Regions from separate parts of the Streptomyces sp. NPDC055400 genome, predicted to be linked through region 1. Evidence: riboswitches for the same ligand, from Rfam matches in the RefSeq annotation. Region 1 holds a riboswitch; each other region holds the start of a gene.

Region 1 (5,158 bases):
TCGAGCACCGGGCAGCCGTAGCGGTCGGCGACCGCGCGCACATGCCCGTTGTACGTCGCTATCTTGCCGCGCAGATGCTTGAGGACCGGGACGTCCCGGGTGTCGAAGCCGGTGGTCACCATGACCGTGCCGACGGCGGAGGTCAGCCGGGCCACGGCCTTCTCGAAGCGCTCCGCGACGTCGTCGGGGTCGGTGCCGGGACGGATGATGTCGTTGCCGCCGGCGGCGAAGGTCACCAGGTCCGGGGCGAGTTCGACGGCTCGCGGGAGCTGGTCCTCCACGATCTGGTCGAGGAGCTTGCCGCGCACGGCGAGGTTCGCGTACCGGAAGGAGTGCTCGGGGGTCCGGTCGTCCAGGAGGACGGCGAGACGGTCGGCCCAGCCCACGAAGGCCCCGTCGGGACCGGGGTCCCCGACGCCTTCGGTGAAGCTGTCCCCCACCGCCGCGTAGGACCGAATCGTGCCGCCGCTGAGTGATCTCGATTCGTTTGCCACGACCACACATCTTTCACCCTGCGATGTGACCTACGCGACCGTAGGAAGGGGTTGACGGGTGGTGATATAGCCCACCCGGTCAGTTTCGCGATTTCAGGAATACGACGGGACGCGGCGGAGGATACGACGAAGGGGCGGGCCCGGAACCGGACCCGCCCCTTCACGTCACACCGTCAGGGACAGAGCGACGTCACGCCATCGAGGTCAGAGAGAGACCCCGTGCGCACGGAGGTACGCGACCGGGTCCATGTCCGAGCCGTAGCTCGGGGTGCTGCGGATCTCGAAGTGCAGGTGCGGACCCGTGACATTGCCGGTCGCGCCGGAGAGGCCTATCTGCTGGCCCTCGGTCACGGTCTGCCCGGACGAGACGGAGAGGGACGACATGTGGGCGTACTGCGAGTACTTGCCGTCGGCGTGCTGGATGACGACCTCATTGCCGTACGCGCCGTCGAGGCCGGCCGACACGACCGTGCCCGCGGCGATGGCCTTGAGCGGGGTGCCCGTCGGGATCACGAAGTCGACACCGGTGTGGTAACCGCTGGACCACATGGCGCCCGCGGTCTTGTACGCCGTGCCGATGGAGGCGCCCTGGACGGGCAGCACGTAGCCGGAACCCGTGGTGGTCGCCGCCGCGGCCTTGGGCGCGGCGGCCTGGGTGGCGGGGGCCGCGGCCTTCTGGCCGATCGTCAGCTTCAGGCCCGGGCGGATCACGGACGGGTCGCCACCGATGACCGAGCGGTTGCCGGAGTAGAGCTTCTTCCAGCCGCCGCTGACGTTCTGCTCGTCGGCGATCTTCGAAAGGGTGTCCCCGGCCTTCACGACGTAGGTCTTGGCCGCGGCGGGAGCGGCGACGGCCTGCGCGACCGAGTGGGCGGCCGCGGGGGTCGCGGGGTGGGCGTCGGCGGCACCCATCAGCGGCAGCGCGAGCGCGACGCCGCCCGTTGCGGCGACGGCGATCGAGCGCGCGAAGCGCTGGGACTTGGGACGGCGGTGCTTACCCTTCGCGGGCATGGGGGGTTCCTCTCCGTCGCCTGCGAGGTGAGCTGTCGGGTTCGGGCTGGAGCTGCCCGGCCGCACCCCTTTCGGGCACGGCTTCACCCCGAGCCGTGGCCGGTGTGCCGGACACGGCGGTCTACCTGGGTCCCCCGCTCCTGCCGAGCACGGATCGATGTGCGGATTCCGGGCGGCGGCAGGATGAGGCGGTCCGTCCGGATTGCGCTGAACGTAAGCGAGCGGGGAGCGCGGGGACAAGGCGCGAATCCCCCCGGGCATTCCGGTTCTTGATCCTTAAATGGCCCTTTCCGGAAAAAGCCGTCACGCTCCGTCTATTTACGATCTTTGCGACTGCGATACCTACTGGAAACTCATTCGGCCCGGCCGCCACGTACGGTCACGGCTATGACCCTGCTCACGCATTGGTCACCATATAGGCGCATTGCGGGGCCAGTTATTTCGTAGAACGCAATTAGTTAGGTATCGCCTCATTTCGGGCATCTGGCATGCAATCACCTGCCGCCTCTCACATGGTTGCCCCTGGCAGCCGTGTCGTATCGTCAAAGGCGCCCGCAGGCGAGCAGCGCCGCGGCCGACCGGGAGGAGCCCCCGTGACGCAGCAGGTCCCGTCCACCGAGCCCGAGTTGGCCGGAGTGCGCAACTTCCGCGACGTGGGTGGTCTCCCGACCGTGGACGGCCGTCGAGTCAAGCAGGGCGTGCTGTTCCGCAGCGGTCACCTCGCGCACGCCACGGACGAGGACGCCGCGTTCCTCTCCTCGCTCGGGCTGCACACGATCTTCGACTTCCGCAACGCCGCCGACCAGCGCCTCGAAGGCCCTGACGTCACGCTGCCCGGCGTGCGGAACGTGAACCTGCCGCTGACCGACCCCGCGGACGGCGCCGAGTTCTGGCAGATGGTGCGCGACGGCAATCTCGACGAGCTGCGCGCCGCCCTCTCCGAGGGCCAGGCCGCGGACCGCATGATCACGTCGTACCGGGCGATCATCGCGGAGCGCACCGCCGAGCACAGCCAGGTGCTGCACTCCCTCGCCGAGGACAGCGTGCCCGCGCTCATGCACTGCGCGGCCGGCAAGGACCGCGCGGGCCTCTCGATAGCGGTCACCCTCCTGGCCGTGGGTGTGGAGCGCGACGCCATCGAGGCGGACTACCTGGAGTCGAACGCGGTGCACCGCCGCTACAAGGTGCACCGCGGCAGCGCCTCGAAGGACGCGATGTCCCCCGAGGTCATGGAGCTGCTGAGCCCTCTGTTCGACGCCCGCGCCACCTACCTGGCCGCCGCCTTCGAGACGGTCGCGCAGACGTGGGGTTCCACCGACCGCTACCTGGAGGAGGGCCTCAAGCTGTCCCCCGCCCAGCGCGAGCGGCTGCGCGAGCGCCTTCTCGACTGAGACCGGGACCGACAGACCGGGTGAGGGGCGTCACCCGCGTGACGCCCCCAGCGTGAACAGCAGATAGATGAAGCCCGCGACGAGGTGCCCGGCGAAGATGTAGACCAGCAGGCGCACCCAGATGCCGCGCGGGAGCTTGTCCTCGATGTCACGCCGGGCGGGCTGCGGCTCGGGCTCGGTCATGTCGTTCGGCTGTGCACTCATTGAGGGCCTCCCTGGGGCCGTTCGCCGCCGCCCGCCACCGGGCCGAGGCACAGCGCGGCGGACGGGCTCTGCAGCAGGGTGTGTACGAAGAGGAGCTCGGCGCCGTCGCGGTCGGCGGCGGCGATCCGGTGCGGGGTGAGCGAGTCGAAGTGCGCGCTGTCCCCCGGCGCGAGCGCGTACGCGGCGTCCCCGAGCCGCAGCCGCAGCCGCCCTTCGAGGACGTACAGCCACTCCTCACCGGGGTGGACGCGCACGATGTCGCCCTGGGCGCCGAACGGCACGTGGACGCGCAGCGCCTGCATGCCGCGTCCGGAGGCGCCCGCCTGCCGGTAGATCCAGCCGCCCGCCTCGGTGGCCTCCATGTCCCCGGAGCGCACGACCGCGTCCCGGTCGGCGGGCGTCTCGCCCAGGAGTTCGGAGACCGTCGTACCGTAGGTGCGGGCGAGGGCGAGCAGCATCGGGAGCGAGGGCTGACGGCGGCCCGTCTCCAGGCGGGAGAGGTGCGCGGGCGAGAGCCCGGCGGCACGGGCCGCGGCCTCCAGGGTCAGGGCGGCGCGGCGCCGTAGTTCGCGCAGCTGCGGGGCGACGGCGGGCAGCTCCGTGGGTTCCGGAGCCGGCTCCGGAGGGGCAGGGCTCATACCGTCGATTGAGCCAGAGCCGTGCCTCTGGGGCAAATTTATTGCCCCAGAGGCAAACACAGCCCTCTTCCAGAGGCACCCCTTCGAATCCGAGAGGTGCCCCTACGAAGCGGTCAGCGGTTGGCCACCGCCTGCTTCACCAGCGTCTTGCCGAAGTCCCACATCAGCCCGCCGCCCGAGTGCGCGTCGTCCATGACGGCCGTGAACGCCTCGACGAAGCGGTCCACCTCGTGCTCCCCGATGATCAGCGGCGGGATCAGCTTGATGACCTCCAGATGGTCGCCGGACACCTGCGTGAGGATCCGGTGCTTCTGGAGCAGCGGCACGACGACCATCTGCGCGAAGAGGCCCTTGCGCGCGGCCTGGAGCATCGTCCAGCGGCTGCGCAGCTTCAGCGACTTCGGCCGCCCGAACTCGATGCCGATCATCAGGCCGCGGCCGCGTACGTCGCTCAGCAGCTCGTAGCGGTCGACCAGGGCGGCGAGCCGGGACTTCAGCAGCTCACCGGTCGCCCGGGCGTTCGCGACGACCTCCTCGTTCTCCATCACGGAGAGCACGGCAAGGCCCGCGGCCATGGCCTGCGCGTTCGAGCCGAAGCTGGCCGAGTGCACCAGGACCCGGTCCATGGACGAGTAGACCTTCTTGAAGATCCAGTCCTTGCCGAGCGTCGCGCCGACGGGCACATAGCCGCCGGAGAGCGCCTTCGCCACGCATACGAGGTCGGGTTCGACGCCCTCGTCGTGCTGGTACGCGTAGAAGTCGCCCGTCCTGCCGAGGCCGCTCTGCACCTCGTCCGCGATGAGCAGGGCCTTGTGCTGGTGGAGCAGCTCCTGAGCGGCGCGCAGATAGCCGGGGGGCGCCTCGTGGACGCCCTTGCCCTGGATGGGCTCGACGATCAGCCCGGCGACGTCGCCCTTCGCGAGCTCCGCGCGCAGGGCGTCGAGGTCGCCGAGCGGCACGGCGGTGTCCGGCAGGAGCGGCGCGAAGCCGTCCCGGAATCCGGACTCGCCGTTCACGGACAGAGACCCGGTGGTCAGCCCGTGGAAGGCGTGACCGCAGTACAGGACCCTTGGCCTGCCCGTCGCGTACCGGGCGAACTTCAGCGCCGTCTCGACGGCCTCCGTGCCGCTGTTGCCGAAGAAGACCCGGTCCAGGTGCGGGCTGTGCGCGAGGAGCCGCTCGGCGAGCAGGCCCGGCAGCGGCTGGCAGTCGAAGCGGGTGAGGTCGGCGAGCGAGGCGTCGAGGACGTCGTGCAGCGCCTTGCGGACGACGGGGTGGTGACGGCCGAGGCCCATCACGCCGAACCCGGCGAGCATGTCCAGGTAGTCGTTGCCGTCCTCGTCCCAGAAGTAGGCGCCTTCCGCCCGCTCGTAGACCTTGTCGAAGCCGATGGTGTGCAGCATGCGCGGGAGCTGGTGGT
Region 2 (5,158 bases), on a different contig from region 1:
GCGAGTGGCTCGACCGGCTCGGCACGGTCTCGGGCCGCGCCGACGAACTGTGCAGGTTCGCCGTCCTGTTCGGCGACCCGCAGCTCGCCCTGACCGCCGTCCAGCGCGTCCTCGACGTCACCGCCGAGGAGGTCCAGGAGGTGGCCAAGGCCCACCTGCGTCCCGACAACCGCGCGGTGCTCGTCTACGAGCCCACGGCCCCCGAAGAGGCCGACGAGACCGCCGAAGCGTCCCTCACGGACGAGGCCGCAGACGACACCGCCGGCGCGACCGCAGACGCCATCGAGGCCGCAGACAAGGAGGCCGGCAAGTGACCGAGCTCGCGACCATGGACTTCCACCCGCAGCCCCAGGCCGGCACGGCCAGGCCGTGGGCCTTCCCCGCGCCCGAGCGCGGCACCCTCGACAACGGCCTGACGGTGCTGCGCTGCCACCGCCCGGGCCAGCAGGTCGTCGCGGTCGAGATCAACCTCGCAGCGCCCCTGGAGGCCGAGCCCGCCGGGCTCGACGGCGTCGCCACCATCATGGCGAGGGCGTTCTCCGAGGGCACCGACAAGCTGGCAGCCGAGGAGTTCGCCGCCGAGCTGGAGCGCTGCGGCGCGACGCTCGACGCGCACGCCGACCACCCCGGCGTACGGGTCTCCCTGGAGGTCCCCGTCTCCCGCCTTCCGAAAGCGCTCGGCCTGCTCGCCGACGCCCTCAGGGCGCCCGCGTTCGCGGACAGCGAGATCGAACGCCTCGTGCGCAACCGCCTCGACGAGATCCCGCACGAGACGGCGAACCCGGGCCGCCGCGCCGCCAAGGAGCTCTCGAAGCAGCTCTTCCCGGCCACCGCGCGCATGTCCCGCCCGCGCCAGGGCACCGAGGAGACCGTCACGGCCATCGACGCGGCGGCCGTACGTGCCTTCTACGACCGGTACGTGCGTCCCGCCACGGCCACCGCCGTCGTCGTGGGCGACCTCGCGGCCATCGACCTCGACGCCCTCCTCGCGGACACGCTGGGCGCCTGGACGGGGAACACGGCCGAGCCGCGCCCCGTACCGCCCGTGACGGCCGACGACACCGGCAGGGTCGTCATCGTCGACCGGCCGGGCGCGGTGCAGACGCAGATCCTGATCGGCCGCATCGGCGCGGACAAGCACGACCGGGTGTGGCCGGCGCAGGTGCTCGGCACGTACTGCCTGGGCGGCACCCTCACCTCCCGCCTGGACCGCGTCCTGCGCGAGGAGAAGGGATACACCTACGGCGTGCGGTCGTTCGCCCAGGTGCTGCGCTCGGCGCCGGACGGGACGGGCGCCGCGATGCTCGCCATCAGCGGCTCCGTGGACACGCCGAACACGGGTCCGGCGCTCGAGGACCTCTGGACGGTGCTGCGCACGCTCGCGGCGGAGGGCCTCACCGACGCCGAACGGGACGTGGCCGTACAGAACTTGGTGGGCGTCGCCCCGCTCAAGTTCGAGACCGCCGCGGCCGTCGCGGGGACGCTCGCCGACCAGGTCGAGCAGCACCTGCCGGACGACTTCCAGGCGGAGGTGTACCGGCGGCTCGCCGCGACGGGCACCGTGGAGGCCACCGCGGCGGTCGTGAACGCCTTCCCGATGGACCGTCTCGTGACGGTGCTCGTCGGTGACGCCGCGCAGATCGAGGAGCCCGTCAGGGCGCTCGGCATCGGAGAGGTGACCGTCGTCACGGGCTGACCGCGACCGGCGTGCAACGAGGGGCCCCGGTGGGTGAGATGGCCACCGGGGCCCTTGTTTGTCCGGATTGAACCAGTGGTTGCCTGTCTGCCCTGTGGCATGCGCTACAAAAGCCCGGTTCCGTTTGTTGATTGAAAGTTGCCCCGCTTAGCGTCGGTCCGGCTGTCCGCCAGATGTACGCCGCGCCCGTGGCACCGGACAGTCATCGCCGAGTCCCCCAAGGCGCGAGCCGGGGGAGCCGGGGACCCACCGTCCCTGGGGTGAATCGGACGCCCTTCCCTGAAGGGGGTCCGTAGGAGACCTTCCTGCTCCGAACCCGTCAGCTAACCCGGTAGGCGAGAAGGAAGGAAAGGATCAGCCACCCCATGGCGTTCACCCGTGCCAGCGGGAAGCACCGTCGCCCGAGCCGTCTCACGCGCACCACCGCGCAGGTCGCCGGCGTCGCCGCGCTCACCACGACCGGTGTCGTCGGAGGCCTCGCCGCCCCCGCCCTCGCCGCCGACGACGCGGCCGTGGAGCAGACCGGCCTGACCAAGGCCATCTCCATCGGCGACTCCCTCGCGGAGCAGATCGACGCGCAGGCCGCCGCCCAGCAGCAGGCCGCCGACGAGGCCGCCGCGAAGAAGAGGGCCGAGGCCGAGGCCAAGAAGAAGGCCGAAGAGGACCGGCGCAAGGCCGCCGCCAAGGCCAAGGCCGAGCGCGAGGCCAAGGAGCGCGCCGCCCGTGCGGCCGAGCGCAAGCGCCTGAACGCCTTCGTCATCCCGGTCACCGGCTCGTACGTGTCCACCGCGTACAAGGCCGGCAGCGGCCTGTGGTCCTCCGGCAGCCACACCGGCATCGACTTCCACGCCGCCAGTGGCACCTCGGTCCACGCGGTGGGCGCGGGCACGGTCGTGGAGGCCGGCTGGGGCGGCGCCTACGGCAACAACATCGTCATCAAGATGAACGACGGTACGTACACGCAGTACGGCCACCTGTCGTCCATCGGTGTCTCCGTCGGCCAGACGGTCACCCCGGGGCAGCAGATAGGCCTCTCCGGAGCGACCGGCAACGTCACGGGCCCGCACCTCCACTTCGAGGCGCGCACGAGCCCCGAGTACGGCTCGGACATCGCCCCCGTCGCGTACCTGCGCTCCCACGGCGTGAACGTCTGACCTTCGCCGCGTACCTCGCGAAGACGCACCGAATGCCCCGGTTCACTGAGCCGGGGCATTCGTCGTTCCCGGACCCGCTTGTTCCCCGCCCGCCTGTTCCTGACGCCGGTGTCCAAAAAATATCCATGGATTACGGCCTGCCGTCGGAAATTCGCGCCCGCTGGAATAGAGTCGCTGGACAGGCGAGCTGAACAAGACGTCAATCGCGCTGTACGGGCGACTATCGACCGCGTTTCGCGGGGATTAAGGCGGAGGTCGGGGCATGCGCATTCCGGCGCACTCGGTATGCACGGCGATCCGCGACGACATCGTCTCCGGTGTCTACGAGCGCGGCGGCAGGCTCACCGAGGAGGTGCTCGCCCGCCGCTACGGCGTCTCGCGCGTCCCCGTGCGCGAGGCGTTGCGCACGCTGGAGGCCGAGGGCTTCGTCGTCACCCGCAGGCACGCGGGTGCGTGCGTCGCCGAACCCTCAGCGCAGGAGGCGGCGGACCAGCTGGAGATCCGCATGCTCCTCGAACCGCTCGCGGCGGCCCGCGCCGCCCAGCGCCGCACCGAGGCGCACCTGAAGGTCCTGCGGGGCCTGGTCAGGCTCGGCCAGGAGCGCTCCAGGCGAGGTCAGAGCGAGGATCTGCGCTCGCTGGGCGGCTGGTTCCACGAGACGCTGGCGCAGGCGTCCGGCAGCCCGGGGCTGATCACGATGCTCACTCAGCTCCGCCACAAGATCGCGTGGATGTACACCGTCGAACAGCCCGCGCGGCCCGCCGACTCCTGGGCCGAGCACGGGGCGATCGTCGACGCCGTGGCGCGCGGTGACGTGGAGCGCGCGCGGGCGCTCACGGCGCAGCACACGGAGCGCGCCGCGGCCGCTCATCGCCCGCGCGCCCCCCGTCCGGATGGCCGTGTGAGGACTTCGCAACATCCCGTCAACACAGTGGGGCTTCAGCATTAACAGAGGCGCCGTATACAAAGAGGGCGGCCCATTTCCAAGGGCTCTGTTTCCCCTGCCCTAAAATTCCGAGAAAAGATCCGCAGAAAGCAAAAGGGTCTGCTCGGAAAATCCGAACAGACCCTTTGTACGGCGCGGTCTTCTGTGAGCAGGAGGCGGCGCCCAAGAATCGCGAGACCCGGAACCGGGGCCCGTACTAGACGGTCTCGGGAAGCTCCTCGAGCCCCTCGGCGACCAGCTTGGCCAGACGGTCGAGTGCGATGTCCGCACCCTCGACGTCGGAGGCCAGGACGATCTCCTCGCCGCCGCCGGCGCCCAGGCCGAGCACCGCGAGCATGGAGGCGGCGTTGACGGGGTTGCCGTCGATCTTGGCGATCGTCACGGGGACGCCGGCGGCCGTGGCCGCGCGGACGAAGATGGAGGCGGGGCGGGCGTGAAGGCCCTCGGCCCAGCCGACGTTGACGCGGCGCTCAGCCATGTGATGCTGCCCTTCAGGATTCTCAAGGTTGTCTAGACCAGTCTCCCACATCGGTGGACGTTCCCGATGTGAGCCCTGCGTACCGCCCGCACACGCCCGTCGGCCCTCATAGCGTGCCTTCGGCCCGCTCGCGCCGCGACCCGTACGACTGTCACCGCCGCGCCGTACGCTGGCCCCATGCAGACCCCGTCGGACCGGCACGCATACCCCGCCCACTGGGAAGCAGACGTGGTGCTGCGCGACGGAGGCACCGCGCGCATCAGGCCCATCACCATCGACGACGCCGAGCGGCTCACGAGCTACTACGAGCAGGTCTCCGACGAGTCGAAGTACTACCGCTTCTTCGCGCCGTACCCGCGCCTGTCCGCCAAGGACGTCCACCGCTTCACCCATCACGACTACGTGAACCGGGTGGGCCTCGCGGCCACTGTGGGCGGCGAGTTCATCGCGACGGTCCGCTACGACCGGATCAACGCCCAGGGAAAGCCCGCCTCCGCCCCCGCCGACGAGGCCGAGGTCGCCTTCCTCGTTCAGGACGCCCACCAGGGCCGGGGCGTCGCGTCAGCGCTCCTGGAGCACATCGCCGCCGTCGCCCGTGAGCGTGGCATCCGCCGCTTCGCCGCCGAGGTGCTGCCCGCCAACACCAAGATGATCAAGGTGTTCACGGACGCCGGATACACCCAGAAGCGACACTTCGAGGACGGCGTCGTCCGCCTGGAGTTCGACCTCGAACCCACCGAGGCCTCGCTCGCCGTGCAGCGCGCCCGCGAGCAGCGCGCCGAGGCCCGCTCGGTGCACCGGCTCCTCGCCCCCGGCTCCGTCGCCGTCATAGGCGTGGGCCGCACGCCCGGCGGAGTCGGCCGCAGCGTCCTCGACAACCTCCG
Region 3 (5,158 bases), on a different contig from region 1:
AGCCGAGGAACACGGCCCCCGGCATCCGCGGCTTCCAGTGCCGTACGACGTTGATCAGGAGCACCGGCCAGACGAGCGCGGACAGGGCGAGGAGCGCCTCGGCCAGGGTCTGCCAGCCGAACATGGAGATCCGGGTGCCGAGGACGGTCGTCGCCGCGACCGCCGTGAGCGCGGGCGGGGTGTCCGCCTCGGACTCCCAGCGGTCGCGCTCCCGCATCAGCCGCTTGGTGAAGTCCGCCGCCAGGACGAGCCAGAGGGCGGCGGCGAGCACCAGCATGATGCCGCTCAGCACCGAGTGACCGGTCAGTCGCAGGCCGACCGAGATGATGCCGGTGGCCATGACGGCGGCGCCGGCGGCCGGGGGGAGCTGGGACCACGTGGGTCCGGGGCGTGGGGTTGCGTTCGGGCCGCGCACCGCCCGAACGTAACCCCACGAAGGCGGTCAGGCCGGGCGCACCACGCTGTGGATCGGCATGTAGTAGATCGACTCGACGCGGACGTTCGCGCCCGGCTTCGGCGCGTGGATCATCTTGCCGTCGCCTATGTAGATGCCGACGTGGCTGATGTCGTCGTAGAAGAAGACCAGGTCGCCGGGCTGGGCGTTGGCCGTGGTGACGGTCGTTCCGACCTTGACCTGGTCCCAGGTCGTGCGCGGCAGCGAGATGCCGGCCGCCTTCCACGCGGCCTGCGTGAGGCCCGAGCAGTCGTACGAGTCCGGGCCCGTGGCGCCCCACACGTACGGCTTGCCCATCTGGGCCTCGGCGAAGTCGATGACCTTCGCGGCCTTGGTGGCGTAACCGCTGCTGGTGCTCCCGGAGCTCGTACCCGTCCCCGAACCGGTGCCGGTGTCCGGGTTCTCCTTCTGGCTCGCCTCCTCGGCCGCCTTGCGCTTGGCCTCCGCCTCGGCCTGCTGACGCGCCAGCTCCTCCGCCTTCTTCCTGGCGGCCTCCTGCTTCCTCTTCTCGATCGCCGCGAGCCGCGCCTTCTCCTCGGCGGTCAGCTTCGACAGGAGTTCGCGGGCGTCACCGAGCTTCTGCTGGACGTCCCTCTTCGTGCTCTTGAGCGTGGCCTGCGAAGTGGTCAGCGTCTCCAGGCTCTTGGTCGCCTCCGTGCGCTTCTTCGTGGTGGCGGCCTGCTCGGTCTGGTAGTCGTCGACGGCCTTCTTCTGGCGGCTCGTGAGCCGGCTCATCAGCTGGTCCTGGTCGAAGTAGTCCTGCGCGTCGTCGGCGAGGAGCAGCGTCGCGGTGTCGGAGACGGCGCCCGTGCGGTACTGGGCCGCGGCGAAGGTGCCGAGCTCCTGGCGGGCCTTGTTGAGCTTCTCGGTGCGCTGCGCGACGTCGTCGAGCAGGTCGCCGACGCGCTTCTGCTGCTTGGTGGTGCGCTCCTTGGCCGCGTTGTACTTCTCCGTGGCCACGCCCGCCTGGTGGTAGAGGGTGTCGACCTTCTTCTGGACCTCTTCCAGGCTCGGCTTCGGCGGCGCGGAGGGGGCGGCGGTCGCGGTCTGCGAGAGGAGGGCGATGGAGGTGAGGGCCGCCGTGGTGATGCCGACGACGGGGGCGGTGCGGGGGCCGGGTGTTCTGGTGCGCGGCTTGCGGTGCGACGCCAAGGGTCGCGTCTCCTTCCCATGACCGCCTACCGGGTTAGCTGTCGGGTTCGGGCGGAGGTTCGGAAGGCTGCCCTACGGCCGTGCCCTGACGGGTCGTCGGCCGATTCACCCCAAGGTCGTGGGTCCCCGGTTCCATGCCTCTCGGCGTACTGAACTCAGCGGGGGCGACCCGCTCGCGGCGCGGTTGCCGGCGGGGGGACGGGCGGCCCGCGGAGCACGCTAGCCAACTCGTGTGGCTGCTGTGAAGGTTGATGTTCGATATGCCCGATACATTTTCGTGACCTTCGGCAATCTCGTTCGTGACCTCCGGTAACCCTTGCTGAGGGTGATTGCTGCACTACGAGAGGTGGCCGGGCCCGTGAAGTCGGGGGGAAGTTCCCGGGACGGCCGTGGGTGTCAGTGGGGCGGCCTAGACTCGTAGAGCGATGAGCAGCCTCTTTGACGACAGCTTCCTGGCGGACCTCACGGCTTCGAAGGCCAGTGAGGAGCATGCCCCGCCGCCGCCCGAGGACGACACGGCTCCGGAGCACGTTCCGGACGACCTGTTCGACGGGAAGTTCGACGTGCCCCCGGCCAGGGACGAGTACTACCGGGACGGCGCCCCACGCCCGGCGCTCGACCCGGCGGCGCTCCTCGACGGGCTGAACGAGAACCAGAAGGCGGCCGTCGTCCACGGCGGCTCCCCGCTGCTCATCGTGGCGGGCGCGGGGTCCGGCAAGACCCGCGTGCTCACGCACCGCATCGCGTACCTCCTCGGCGAGCGCGGTGTGCACCCCGGCCAGATCCTCGCGATCACGTTCACGAACAAGGCCGCGGGAGAGATGAAGGAGCGCGTCGAGTCCCTCGTCGGCCCGCGGGCGAACGCGATGTGGGTGTCGACGTTCCACAGCGCCTGCGTCCGCATCCTGCGCCGCGAGTCGAAGAAGCTCGGCTTCACGTCGTCGTTCTCGATCTACGACGCCGCCGACTCCAAGCGCCTCATGGCCCTGGTCTGCCGCGACCTCGACCTGGATCCGAAGAAGTTCCCGCCGAAGTCCTTCAGCGCCAAGATCTCGAACCTGAAGAACGAGCTGATCGACGAGGAAGACTTCGCAGCTCAGGCTGCCGACGGCTTCGAGAAGACCCTCGCCCAGGCCTACGCGATGTACCAGTCCCGCCTCCGCGAGGCGAACGCGCTGGACTTCGACGACCTGATCATGACGACGGTGCACCTCCTGCGCGCCTTCCCGGACGTCGCCGAGCACTACCGCCGCCGCTTCCGCCACGTCCTGGTCGACGAGTACCAGGACACGAACCACGCGCAGTACGCGCTGGTCAGGGAGCTGGTGGGGTCGGCCGACAGCGGCCGCGGGGAGGACGAGCCGCCCCGCGCGGACGACCTCCCGCCGGCCGAGCTGTGCGTCGTGGGTGACGCCGACCAGTCGATCTACGCGTTCCGCGGAGCCACCATCCGGAACATCCTCCAGTTCGAGGAGGACTACCCCGACGCGACAACGATCCTGCTGGAGCAGAACTACCGCTCGACGCAGACCATCCTCTCCGCGGCCAACGCGGTCATCGAACGCAACGAATCCCGCCGCCCCAAGAACCTGTGGACGAATGCGGGCGCGGGCGCGCAGATCACCGGGTACGTCGCGGACACCGAACACGACGAGGCGCAGTTCGTCGCCGACGAGATCGACCGGCTCACGGACGCGCGCGACGCGAAGGCCGGCGACGTCGCCATCTTCTACCGGACGAACGCGCAGTCCCGTGTCTTCGAAGAGATCTTCATCCGCGTCGGCCTGCCCTACAAGGTCGTCGGCGGAGTCCGCTTCTACGAGCGCAAGGAGGTCAGGGACGTCCTGGCCTATCTGCGGGTGCTTGCCAACCCCGAGGACTCCGTCCCCCTGCGCCGCATTCTCAATGTGCCCAAGCGCGGCATCGGCGACCGTGCCGAAGCGATGATCGACGCGCTCTCCCAGCGCGAGAAGATCTCCTTCCCGCAGGCGCTGCGCCGCGTCGACGAGGCGTACGGCATGGCGGCCCGCTCGACGAACGCGGTCAAGCGGTTCAACACGCTGATGGAGGACCTCCGCACGATCGTCGAGTCGGGCGCGGGCCCGGCCACGGTCCTGGAGGCCGTGCTCGAACGGACCGGCTATCTGGCCGAGCTGCAGTCGTCGACGGACCCGCAGGACGAGACGCGCATCGAGAACCTTCAGGAACTCGCGGCCGTGGCCCTGGAGTTCGAGCAGGAGAGCGCGACGGCGGACGGCGCGGCCGAGGGTGCGGGCGAGGCGAGCGTCGGTACGCTCTCCGAGTTCCTGGAGCGGGTCGCGCTCGTCGCCGACTCCGACCAGATCCCGGACGAGGAGGACGACGGCTCCGGCGTCATCACGCTGATGACGCTGCACACCGCCAAGGGCCTCGAGTTCCCGGTCGTCTTCCTGACCGGCATGGAGGACGGCGTCTTCCCGCACATGCGCTCCCTCGGCCAGGTCAAGGAGCTGGAGGAGGAGCGCCGCCTCGCCTACGTCGGCATCACGCGCGCACGCGAGCGCCTGTATCTGACGCGCTCCACGCTGCGCAGCGCCTGGGGCCAGCCCTCGTACAACCCGCCGTCGCGCTTCCTGGAGGAGATCCCGGACACGCATCTGGAGTGGAAGCGGACCGGCGCCATGGCGCCCGCCAAGTCGGCCGGCCCGACGAGCGGTATCGCCGCGTCCCTCTCGTCGTCGCGCTCGCGCTCGACACCGGCGTTCGCCACGCGCCGGGCGACGGAGAAGCCCGTCGTCGCACTGTCCGTGGGAGACCGGGTCACGCACGACCAGTTCGGCCTCGGTACGGTCGTCGGAGTCAAGGGCACAGGGGCGAACGCGGAGGCGACGGTCGACTTCGGCGAGCCCAAGCCGAAGCGCCTGCTGCTGCGGTACGCGCCGGTGGAGAAGCTGTAGCGCTGTAGGCCGGTGGGGCAGCTGCGGGGAGGCTGCCGCCGGGAGGCTCGGCCCTGCTACGTCGGGTCGAGCCCGTGGCTGCGGAGCCACGGCAGCGGGTCGACGGCCGAGCCGCCGCCGGGACGCACCTCGAAGTGCAGGTGCGGACCGGTGGAGTTGCCGGAGTTGCCGGAGTGCGCGATGAGGTCGCCGGCCTTGACCGGTCCGCTCATGACGGCGTGGCTGGAGAGGTGGCAGTACCAGGTCTCCGTGCCGTCCTTCGCCGTCAGGATCGTCATGTTCCCGTAGGCGCTGTTCCACTGCGTACGGACGGTGCCGTCGGTCGCGGCCATCACCGGGGTCCCGTACGAGACGGGGAAGTCGATGCCGGTGTGCACGGACATCCAGTTGATACCGGCCTGCCCGAAGTACGCGCTCAGCCCGCGCTGCTTGACCGGGAGGACGAACTTGGGACGCAGCCGCTCCTTGCGCGCCGCTTCCTCCGCCGCCTGCTTCCGCTCGGCCTGCTGCTTGGCCCTGAGGTCGATACGTTCCTGGGTGCGGCTCGCCCGGTCGGCGAAGTCGCCCGCGTCCGCGGAGAGGTCCGCGAGCTGGGTGTCGAGCTTGTTGTTGGCGA

What was found. Region 1 has a riboswitch for cyclic di-AMP ahead of ACWIGU_RS01380 (M23 family metallopeptidase). Riboswitches for the same ligand answer to the same signal wherever they lie in the genome.
Region 2: another riboswitch for cyclic di-AMP. It lies ahead of ACWIGU_RS33480 (M23 family metallopeptidase); the one in region 1 lies ahead of ACWIGU_RS01380 (M23 family metallopeptidase).
Region 3: another riboswitch for cyclic di-AMP. It lies ahead of ACWIGU_RS22170 (NlpC/P60 family protein); the one in region 1 lies ahead of ACWIGU_RS01380 (M23 family metallopeptidase).

What each region holds. Positions count from the first base shown of each region.
Region 1 covers NZ_JBSHLM010000001.1:325,840-330,997, forward strand. The annotation lists gene ACWIGU_RS01375 (SGNH/GDSL hydrolase family protein) at 1-494, opposite strand, end outside; gene ACWIGU_RS01380 (M23 family metallopeptidase) at 699-1,505, opposite strand; cyclic di-AMP (ydaO/yuaA leader) riboswitch at 1,510-1,690, opposite strand; gene ACWIGU_RS01385 (tyrosine-protein phosphatase) at 2,099-2,896, shown strand; gene ACWIGU_RS01390 (DUF6126 family protein) at 2,927-3,100, opposite strand; gene ACWIGU_RS01395 (helix-turn-helix domain-containing protein) at 3,097-3,738, opposite strand; gene ACWIGU_RS01400 (aspartate aminotransferase family protein) at 3,852-5,158, opposite strand, start outside.
Region 2 covers NZ_JBSHLM010000015.1:125,187-130,344, forward strand. The annotation lists gene ACWIGU_RS33470 (M16 family metallopeptidase) at 1-314, shown strand, start outside; gene ACWIGU_RS33475 (M16 family metallopeptidase) at 311-1,696, shown strand; cyclic di-AMP (ydaO/yuaA leader) riboswitch at 1,893-2,048, shown strand; gene ACWIGU_RS33480 (M23 family metallopeptidase) at 2,062-2,850, shown strand; gene ACWIGU_RS33485 (GntR family transcriptional regulator) at 3,113-3,799, shown strand; gene ACWIGU_RS33490 (HPr family phosphocarrier protein) at 3,993-4,274, opposite strand; gene ACWIGU_RS33495 (bifunctional acetate--CoA ligase family protein/GNAT family N-acetyltransferase) at 4,452-5,158, shown strand, end outside.
Region 3 covers NZ_JBSHLM010000008.1:158,693-163,850, reverse strand. The annotation lists gene ACWIGU_RS22175 (tellurite resistance/C4-dicarboxylate transporter family protein) at 1-415, opposite strand, end outside; gene ACWIGU_RS22170 (NlpC/P60 family protein) at 443-1,606, opposite strand; cyclic di-AMP (ydaO/yuaA leader) riboswitch at 1,615-1,763, opposite strand; gene pcrA (DNA helicase PcrA) at 2,032-4,542, shown strand; gene ACWIGU_RS22160 (M23 family metallopeptidase) at 4,599-5,158, opposite strand, start outside.